3 regions of the Arthrobacter sp. KNU40 genome follow, and region 1 is predicted to be linked to each of the others. Evidence: riboswitches for the same ligand, from Rfam matches in the RefSeq annotation. Region 1 holds a riboswitch; each other region holds the start of a gene.
The links. A riboswitch is a leader RNA that binds a small molecule or an ion and turns the genes downstream of it on or off. The one in region 1 is predicted to bind S-adenosylmethionine.
Positions count from the first base shown of each region.

Region 1 (3,268 bases):
GCGAGCCCACGCCGAAACTGGCTCGAAGTGATCCGGAGGGCAGGCCGAGGCGCTTGAGCAGCGGGTGGGCGCAAAAGCGTCCGTCGCGCAGGCCAATGCCGTGCTCGGCCGCAAGATAGGCAGCCACAAGTCCGGCGTCGTAGCCCTGGAGCGAGAAGTTCACGACGCCGATGGTGTCCTGGGGATCCGTGTCGCTGAAGATCTGGTGCACGGTCACGCCGTCGATTTGCTTGAGGCCCTCGACCAGATGCGAGCGGATGGCTGCCTCGTGGGCGTGCCATTCATCGTGGTCGAGGCTGGCGATGACCTGTGTGGCCCGGGCGAGTGTGGCCGCGCCGAGTACGTTCGGCGAGCCGCCTTCGTGCCTGGCCGGTCCTGTGGCCCAGCTGACGGAATCGAGGCGCGCTTCTCGGACGGCGCCGCCTCCGGCCAGGTGCGGTGTACCGGCGTCGAGCCAGTCGGGACGGCCCACCAGGACACCTGCGCCGAACGGCGCATAAAGCTTATGCCCCGAGAAAACCAAGTAGTCGACATCCGCGGCGGCGATGTCGATTCTGCGGTGCGGGGCGAGTTGCGCCGCGTCCACCACAATCCGCGCCCCGAATTCGTGGGCCAAGGCAGCGAGTTCCTTGATGGGCAGGATTTCGCCGGTCACGTTTGACGCGCCGGTGACAGCCAGGAGGCTGACGCCGCCGTGGGAGAGCGCTGTGCGGACGTTGGCGACGGTCTCGGACAACGTTCCCGCGGCAACGATGCTGCGGTGGGGGACACTTTGCCACGGGAGGAGATTGGCGTGGTGCTCGATGTCCAGGTAAAGGACTTCGCCAATGTGTCGACCGTCCTCAACTGGCAGGCAGCCGGCCAGTAGATTGAGGGAATCAGTGGTGTTGCGCGTGAAAATGACCGAATCGTCCGGCCGGCCGCCAACGAAGTCACGGACGATGTTGCGGGCGTTTTCATAGACCGAGGTGCTGATTTGGGAGGCATAGCCTGCGCCGCGGTGGACGCTCGCGTAGTACGGCAGGATCTCGTTGAGGTACGCGGAAACCACCGTCAGGGCAGGTGCGGAAGCGCCGTAGTCAAGATTGGCGTAGCGGATGTGGCCGCCCTGGATCAAGGGTGCCTGCAACTCCGCGCCGGTGACCGCAGCGAGTGGGCGCGATGCCCGGGGGAGGGTTTCACCGCGGTGCTGTGCAGATTCGTTGTTCAGCGAAAGAGCCTGGGAAGTAAATGTGGCTGTGCTCATGGGACCTCACTCAAGAGGGACCCCTGCGTGCAGGGGGTCCGCGCTTGCCGCATCCGTTCCGGACCGGCCGGGTCGTCACCCGGGGCACCCCGCCGCGATGGAGGGTTGCCGGCCAGCAAACCGGGGTTTCGCGCTGGCACTCGTGACCTGTAAAGAGCGTAGGACACCGGCAAGGCTCATTCCAATGTGACCGGCGATTGTTAAGCGGATTATTACACCGCCGGAAAAATGTGCCTCCTGCCGAAGAAAAAGCGGCGGACGCCCCCAAAAGTGGGCGTCCGCCGTCGTTTATTCAGTGGAGAGAGTGGACTAGAGGAGGTCGTCGAGCTCGGGGTTGAGCCTCTTGAGGACCTCGGAGTGCAGGATCGAGTTAGTGGCCACGGCGTTTCCGCCGAAGGGACCATCCGCACCGTCCAGGGACGTGAAGCGCCCGCCGGCTTCCGTCACGATCGGCACCAAAGCCGCCATGTCGTAGACCTGGAGTTCCGGCTCGGCAGCGATGTCCACGGCGCCCTCGGCCACGAGGCAGTAGGACCAGAAATCGCCATACGCACGGCTGCGCCAGACATCGTTCTCGAGGCCCAGGAAGTTGTCCAGCTTATCGTGCTGCTTCCACTCGGAAAGCTCGGAGTAGGAAAGCGAGGCGTCTTCGAGCCGCGACACGTTGGAAACCTTCAACCGGGTGGCTGCGGCCAGCGACCGGCCCATGTAGGCGCCCGAGCCCTTGGCCGCCCACCAACGCTTGCCGAGCGCCGGAGCGCTCACGAGCCCCACTACTACCTCGCCCTCGTCCACGAGGGCGATCAGCGTAGCCCAGACGGGTACGCCACGCACGAAGTTCTTGGTCCCGTCAATGGGGTCGATGATCCAACGCCTCGAGCCGTGGCCCGTGCTGCCGAATTCTTCCCCGAGGACGGCGTCGCGGGGGCGGGAACGGGAGAGCTGCCCACGGATTGCTTCCTCTGCTGCTTTGTCGGCATCGGTGACGGGGCTCAGGTCGGGTTTGGTCTCGACCTGGAGGTCCAGTGCCTTGAACCGCTCCATTGTCAGGGAATCGACGGAGTCGGCCAGGACGTGTGCCAGCCGCAGGTCGTCGTTGTAGCTCGAATCGGGTTGGGTCATGGTTCCAAACTACCGTCTGTTCGCCGGTGAGCCGGGGAGGTAGGACGGCAGGCGCGCAGTTAGTTGACCGTACCCAATTCCTTGGTCTCCTGGGCTTCCATGCGCGGGTCCGCGCCGAGGAGCCGGCGCAACGACGCCAAGCGGGCCGGACCTGCCTCGCCGGCGTGGCCGTCGGCGACCCAGGAATCCAGTCCGCATCGAACCGCGGAGGCATCGTGCTTGCAGCCTCGCTCGCACATCTCCGTTCCGGGTTCCAGATCCGGGAAGGCATGCAGGATGCGGTCCGGGTTCACGTGGGCGAGGCCGAAGGAGCGGATGCCGGGCGTATCGATGATCCAGCTGCCCCCGGGGGCATCGCTGAGCTTCAGTGCGAGGGCAGAGGACGAAGTGTGCCGTCCCCGACCCGTCACGGCGTTGACCCCGCCCGTGGCGCGCTCGGCGCCGGTGAGGGCATTCACCATCGTGGACTTCCCGACGCCGGAATGGCCCAGGAGCACAGTGACCTTGCCGTCGAGGTAGTCCCGCAATTGGCCGACGGCGTCGCCATCAAGGCGGGCGGAGAGGCCGTCGTCTGAACGGGCATCGATGCCGGAGGCGCCGGCGTCGGCCGTGCGGCTGATGATGATGGGGAAACCAAGGCTCACATAGTTGGCGAGCAATTCCGTCGGATCCTTGACGTCCGCTTTGGTGACGAGCAGCAACGGCTCGATTCCGGCGTCGTACGCTGCCACCAAGGCGCGGTCGATGAATCCGGTGCGCGGCTCCGGATTGGCGGCCGCAACCACCACCACGAGCTGATCGGCGTTGGCGACGACGGCCCGTTCGATCGGATCCGTGTCGTCGGCGCTTCGTCGCAGGAGGGTCTTTCGCTCCTGGACGCGCACGAGGCGAGCGAGGGTG
Region 1 covers NZ_CP195850.1:3,621,864-3,625,131, reverse strand. The annotation lists gene ACSKT0_RS16850 (aminotransferase class V-fold PLP-dependent enzyme) at 1-1,246, opposite strand, end outside; SAM riboswitch class IV at 1,282-1,394, opposite strand; gene hisN (histidinol-phosphatase) at 1,556-2,368, opposite strand; gene rsgA (ribosome small subunit-dependent GTPase A) at 2,428-3,268, opposite strand, start outside.

Region 2 (3,268 bases), 1.1 Mb from region 1:
CGCCTTCAATCCGCGTCTGGGGATCGTATTCCACAAAAACGTCGCCGAGGCCCAGGATGGCGGCGTCGAGCTCGGTCTTCCCTGGGCAATCGCCTCCGATCGCGTTGATGTGAACGCCGGGCGAGACCTGGGCAGCCGTCAGGATGGTGGCATTCGCCTTGTCCGCCGTGCAGGTGGTGATGACATCGGCACCCTCCACTGCTTGGGCTGCCGAGTCTGCGATGGTGATGTCGAGGCCGAGGGGAGCCATGTTCCGGACGAATTTCTCCATCGCAGCCGGATCCGTGTCCCAGATCCTGACACTGTTAATACCCAGGGCCGCCCGGAAGGCAAGGGCCTGAAACTCCGATTGGGTTCCGGTCCCGATCATCGCCATGATCCGGGCATCCGGGCGCGCGAGCTTCTTCGCGACCATCCCGGACGTGGCCGCCGTCCGAAGCGCCGTCAGCACTGTCATCTCTGCAAGGAACGTCGGGTAGCCGTTATGGACGTCGGACAGGACACCGAAAGCCGTCACGGTCTGGAAGCCGCGCGCGGGATTCGAAGGGTGTCCATTTACATACTTGAAGCCGTATGTTTCCTGGTCGCTGGTGGGCATCAGTTCGATGACCCCAAATGGCGTGTGACTTGCCACCCGCGGAGTCTTGTCGAAAGATTCCCACCTCCGAAAGTCGTCCTCCAGGTACTGAATCATCTCCGAGATGATGGTTTCCGGGCCCCGCCCGGCCGTCCAACGAACCATATTGCGGACATCGACAAAGCGCGTCATGTGCGCTCCTTTCCCTCATAAACATTGTTGCTACGAGGCTACGGAGCGGCGATATGCATCCACAATTGCCAAAGTACGTACTTTTCATTGAAAAAATGTACAAAATGGCGATTGATCCTTTGCAAAATGCTTAGACGAGTCGTCGTCTCGCTGACGACTACCGGAGGACGGAACTGAGCAACAGGCTCGTCTCGCTATTGACGATCCCCTCGATGCCGCGGATCCTGCCCAACACCTGGTCAAAGTCGCTGAGGCTTTCCGTGCGCAGCTCGGCCACGAGATCCCAACCGCCATTTGTGGTGTGCAGTGCCCAAATCTCCGGCAGTCCCCTGAGTTGGCGAATGACTTTGTCAGCCGATCTTCCTTCCACGGCAATGAGCGCAATGGCGCGAATGGCAAGTGGATCGACCTCGTCGCGCACCCTCGCAGTGAAACCGACGATGGTTCCCGAGGAGACAAGACGCTCGAGCCTGCTATTCACAGTGGCCCTGGCCACGCCCAGCTTACGCGCGAGGCTCGCCACGGACGCCCTGCCGTCCTCCCGGAGGGCGGAGAGGAGCTGACGGTCAAGGTCGGTGAGTGCTGCCATAAAGATAAACGTATCGCCCATTCCCCAAGCGGGCCTGAGTCCGTAGGGTATCGACATGAGCATCTACATCAGCCCCGACTCTGCTGCATGGTCGCTGACGGCCATGGCGACTGGTGCGTCAGCGGGATCAATCGATGATGCAAACGGCATGTCCAACTTGGTGAAGGAAATCTACGAGACAGAAGGTTTCGAAGCCCTGTCGGGTGTGGTTTTTGCCTTGGCTCATCACAACAGCCTCTCGCTGCACGCGCTCGCCACGGCCACCGGGATATCCGTGCACGAGTTGCTGGAAATCCGGAAGCACCAAGGTTCCACTTTCCATCACTCCCCTACGGGAGTAGCGTCGCGGTTTGACGCCATTCCACCCCGGATCCAGGCAAGCCTTGAACCGCTGCCGAATGAAACCGACGCCTAAGACCCCCGGTTACGGAACATGACGACGGCCAGTGATGCAGGCCGCCGTCGTGGATGTTATTTTCTTCTTGAGTAATGAGCACCAGCGCGAAGCCCTGACTTGCTGGTCGGCAACCCTCTCTCCGGCGGGGTGCCTCAGGTGACTACTCGGCGTATCGACACTTTCGAACTGCAAGCGTGACTGAGGAGCACCAATGCCTGAACCCACCGAAGAAAAACTCTCGTACCGTCTCATCACGGGCCCTGACACGAAGGATTTCTGCGAGCGGATCTCCACCGCCCTCGCGGAGGGATACGTGTTGCACGGCAGCCCGGCCGCGACCTTCAATGGCACGGACGTGATTGTGGCCCAGGCCATCGTCCTACCCGCCGCGATCGCGAGCGCAGATGCAGCAGTTGCCAACGCGGTAGACCAGCTTGATGAAGAGTTCGACGGCGAGGGCCACGCATGAGCTACGCAGGCGACCTCAGCCCGCACGATGCCTGGGCCAAGCTGGAACAAGGCGCCATCCTGGTGGACGTCCGCACCGAAGGCGAGTGGGCACACATCGGGATCCCTGACACAAAGGCCACGGAAAACGATCCCTTGTTCATCCAGTGGAACCTGGCCGGCGGCATCCCCAACACCCGTTTCATCGAAGAGCTGACGCAGCAGGCTCCGGAAGCGGATGGCACCGAACTGGTCTTCCTTTGCCGCTCCGGACAGCGCTCCATCGCCGCCGCGATCGCCGCAACACAGGCCGGCTACACCGCCTACAACGTCCTGGAGGGTTTCGAGGGCGAACCGGACCGCTACGGCGAGCGAACCGTGAACGGCTGGAAAAACCGTGGACTTCCGACGAACCTGGGGAACATCTAAGTGACTTTCAATCCTGACGCCGCCGGCTGGAGCCCTGATACCCAGGCCGTCCGCGGCGGTCTTGACCGCACCAACTTCCAAGAAACGTCCGAGGCCGTCTTCCTGAACTCCGGCTTCGTCTACGAGTCCGCCGCAGCCGCAGAGCGCGCATTCACCGGTGAGGACGAGCGCTTCGTCTACTCCCGTTACGGCAACCCCTCCGTGGCCACTTTCCAGGAGCGACTCCGCCTTCTCGAAGGCACCGAAGCGTGCTTCGCGACGGCGTCGGGCATGTCCGCTGTCTTCACCGCCCTCGGTGCGTTGCTGGCTGCGGGCGACCGCGTGGTTGCCGCCCGCTCGCTCTTCGGTTCCTGCTTCGTGATCCTCAACGAGATCCTGCCCCGCTGGGGCGTCGAGACCGTCTTCGTGGACGGCCCGGACCTGGACCAGTGGCGTGCCGCGTTGTCCGAGCCGACAACGGCAGTGTTCTTCGAGTCGCCGTCGAACCCCATGCAGGAAATCGTGGACATCGCGGCGGTGAGCGAGCTGGCCCACGCGGCGGGCGCTACCGTCGTCGTCGACAACGTCTTTGCCACCCCCCTGCTGCAGCGCTGCGGCGATCTCGGCGCGGACGTGATTGTCTACTCGGGCACCAAGC
Region 2 covers NZ_CP195850.1:4,751,357-4,754,624, forward strand. The annotation lists gene ACSKT0_RS22105 (ornithine cyclodeaminase) at 1-769, opposite strand, end outside; gene ACSKT0_RS22110 (Lrp/AsnC family transcriptional regulator) at 927-1,358, opposite strand; gene ACSKT0_RS22115 (hypothetical protein) at 1,414-1,773, shown strand; SAM riboswitch class IV at 1,844-1,956, shown strand; gene ACSKT0_RS22120 (DUF1737 domain-containing protein) at 1,967-2,224, shown strand; gene ACSKT0_RS22125 (rhodanese-like domain-containing protein) at 2,221-2,631, shown strand; gene ACSKT0_RS22130 (O-succinylhomoserine sulfhydrylase) at 2,632-3,268, shown strand, end outside.
Region 2: linked by a shared signal. The riboswitch ahead of ACSKT0_RS22120 (DUF1737 domain-containing protein) and the one ahead of ACSKT0_RS16850 (aminotransferase class V-fold PLP-dependent enzyme) in region 1 are both predicted to bind S-adenosylmethionine.

Region 3 (3,268 bases), 2.4 Mb from region 1:
GCCGGATCGCCCGCGTGGCAGGGCCTTTGGCTAGCCGGAGGGCCGCCGATGAGTCCGCTGTGCAAGACAGCGTCTTGACTGTTACTCGCATCACTACGTATCCTCATAGGCAACAAGTGTTGTTTGTGAGGCATACATCACAGACTACTCTCCCCAATCACCAGCGCAGAGACCTTCCGCAACCCCGCGCGAACCCAGCGGACCGGCGTCGGAATCCCCCAGAGCTCTGCGCATCACTTTCAGGAGCCAACCGTGGACTCTTCGTTCATCAATATTGCGATCGTGGTGGTGTATTTGCTTGCCATGCTGGCCTTCGGCTGGTGGGGCAAGTCGCGCACCAAGAACAACAGCGACTTCCTGGTGGCAGGACGCCGCCTCGGTCCGATGCTCTACACCGGCACCATGGCCGCCGTCGTCCTCGGCGGCGCATCGACGGTTGGCGGCGTCGGTCTCGGCTACAAGTTCGGTGTCTCCGGCATGTGGCTGGTGGTCGCGATCGGTTCGGGCGTGCTCCTCCTGAGCCTGCTTTTCGCCGGCACCATCCAGCGACTGAAGATCTACACGGTCTCCCAGATGCTGAGCCTGCGCTACGGCCAGCGAGCCACGCAGACCTCCGGCATCGTCATGCTGGCCTACACACTCATGCTGTGCGCCACGTCCACTGGTGCCTACGCCACCATCTTCGTTGTCCTCTTCGGCTGGGAGCGCTGGCTTGCCATCGCCGTCGGCGGCGCAATCGTCCTCGTCTACTCCACCATCGGCGGCATGTGGTCCATCACCCTCGCCGACCAGGTGCAGTTCATCATCAAGACGGTAGGCATCTTCTTCCTCATGCTCCCGTTCGTCCTCAACGCCGCCGGCGGCTTCGACGGCATCCGTGCCCGCGTTGACGCCAGCTTCTTCCAGTTGGACGGCATCGGAGCGCAGACCATCATCACGTACTTCGTGGTCTACACCCTGGGCCTCCTGATCGGCCAGGACATCTGGCAGCGCGTCTTCACCGCCAAGACCCCCAAGGTGGCCCGTTGGGGCGGCGCCACTGCCGGCATCTACTGCGTCCTGTACGGCGTCGCCGGAGCTTTGATCGGCCTTGCCGCCCGCGTGGCCCTGCCCAATATCGACGTCAAGGCCCTCGGCAAAGACGTTGTCTACGCCGAGGTAGCCACCCACATCCTGCCGATCGGCATCGGCGGCCTCGTCATGGCCGCGGCAGTCGCGGCCATGATGTCCACCGCTTCCGGGGCCCTCATCGCCGCAGCCACCGTTGCCCGCGCCGACGTAGTCCCGTTCGTGGCCAGCTGGTTCGGCAAGACAATCAACACCGACGACACCGAAAACCCCGAGCACGACGTCAAGGCCAACCGGTACTGGGTCCTTGGCCTGGGCATCGTTGCCGTGCTGATCTCGATGGCGGCGCAAGACGTCGTGGTAGCCCTGACCATCGCCTACGACATCCTCGTGGGTGGACTCCTGGTTGCCATCCTGGGCGGGCTGGTCTGGAAGCGCGGCACCGGTATTGCCGCGGCCTGGTCCATGGCGGTCGGGTCCGTACTGACGCTGGGCCTGCTGATCGCCTACGCCACGGGAATCATCCCCAGCGAAGACGGCGTCTACGCCAACGATCCCATCTACTGGGGCCTCGGCGCCTCGCTCGTGGTCTACGTTGTGGTCTCCCTGCTGACCCCGCCAACCGAACCCGCGGTCCGCGAAGCTTGGGACCGCCGCGTTGCCGGAGCAGCCGTGGAGGAGCTCCCCTTGGAAGCCCACCCGGTGGCCAGCCACTAAGCTTCACAGAATCAAGTACGACGGCGGCGCCGCACCTTCTCCTCGAGGGTGCGGCGCCGCTGCCTTTTGGAACCATTTCTACCGAGCCTTAATACCGGGCCGCGATTGTACCGTTCCATGTACAGTAGGAAGAGCTTCAAGAGATGTGGTGCCAAGCTCCGACTTGCCACACGCCAACCCCATGTTCGCGGGTGGTTCGGATGAAGAAGCGGCCCGGCTCGGACCAGAGACAACCGAACGGGCAAGAGCAACTCCACAGGAGAAGGCCATGCCTTTCGAAAACGGCGCCACCGCCGACCGCACCACCCAGTCCGGCACCCTGTTGTTGCCCCGCCCCCGGCGGGTGGACGAGTTCGTCCGGGTGATTCCCGGCGTCGACCTGTCCCAAGGCTCCATCACGTTCGTGGTGGACGGGAACTTGGAACGCTATTGGCATCATGAGCCGCGGCTCATCACCGAAGCGCTCTCAAAGGCGGTCCAGCCCGCCCGCTGGTTCCCGGCGACACGGAAACTCACCCTTACGGTGGCGGCAACCGGGCACCGGGCAGGCGTGCAGAGGCACTTCATCCTGAGCGCGTTTTAGCCGCCCGGGTTTAGCACCTCGGGTTCAGCGGAGCCCGGGGCTACTCGATCTCTTCAGCCTCACGGTGTTCGTCGGCATCGAGGGCAACCGGCCGCTCGTCGTCGTCAAGAACCTCGGATTGGTCGTCCCAGTCCTCGTCCACCGCCAGGTCCTCGTTGTAGTCATAGGCGGGATCGGCCTCGACCGTGGGACGGTCGGGGTGGCGGGCGTGGGTCTCGGTGCTGTCCATGGTGCAACCTCCGTTCGACGTGCCGCTGAGCCCATCGCACAGGCATAGGAGGCAGCCGTCCAGCGCTACCCCGCCAATTCGTGGACCCTGTCCATCCATCCCAGCACTGCCCCCTGCCGTGGTCAAGGCTTCCCGGGAGCCTCCCGTTTTTGAGGGGGACCTAAATTCTCCAGTGAGGATTACCGGCCGAAAAACCGCGGAAATTGGCGATAGAGTGGAGCCGCAATGAGGCGATGAAGCCCGCCCCAGCAACCCAGGAGTCCCGGTGCAACCGCACACAAAACCCTCGCATCCAGACAACTCGCATCCAGATAATCCGCAGGACTCAAGCAGTCCATCGCAGGACGTAGCAGCCCCCAAGGCTCCCCCGTCGTCGTCGGACATCAAGCGCTGGCGGCAGTACTTGGCGGATGAGCGAGCCGAGGCCGCCGTTTACCGCCAACTGGCGCAGCGCCGCGACGGCGAGGAACGCGAAATCCTTTTGGCCCTCGCAGAGGCTGAAGGCCGCCATGAGGCACACTGGCTCAAGCTCCTCGGCGAACATGCCGGTATGCCGAAGGCGGCCTCGGTCCGAAGCCAAATGCTCGGCTTCCTGGCCCGGAACTTCGGATCGGTGTTCGTGCTGGCCCTCGCCCAACGGGCTGAAGGCCGCTCGCCTTACGCGAAGGATC
Region 3 covers NZ_CP195850.1:909,726-912,993, reverse strand. The annotation lists gene ACSKT0_RS04350 (sodium:solute symporter) at 253-1,785, shown strand; SAM riboswitch class IV at 1,920-2,039, shown strand; gene ACSKT0_RS04345 (hypothetical protein) at 2,054-2,368, shown strand; gene ACSKT0_RS04340 (hypothetical protein) at 2,409-2,597, opposite strand; gene ACSKT0_RS04335 (VIT1/CCC1 transporter family protein) at 2,863-3,268, shown strand, end outside.
Region 3: linked by a shared signal. The riboswitch ahead of ACSKT0_RS04345 (hypothetical protein) and the one ahead of ACSKT0_RS16850 (aminotransferase class V-fold PLP-dependent enzyme) in region 1 are both predicted to bind S-adenosylmethionine.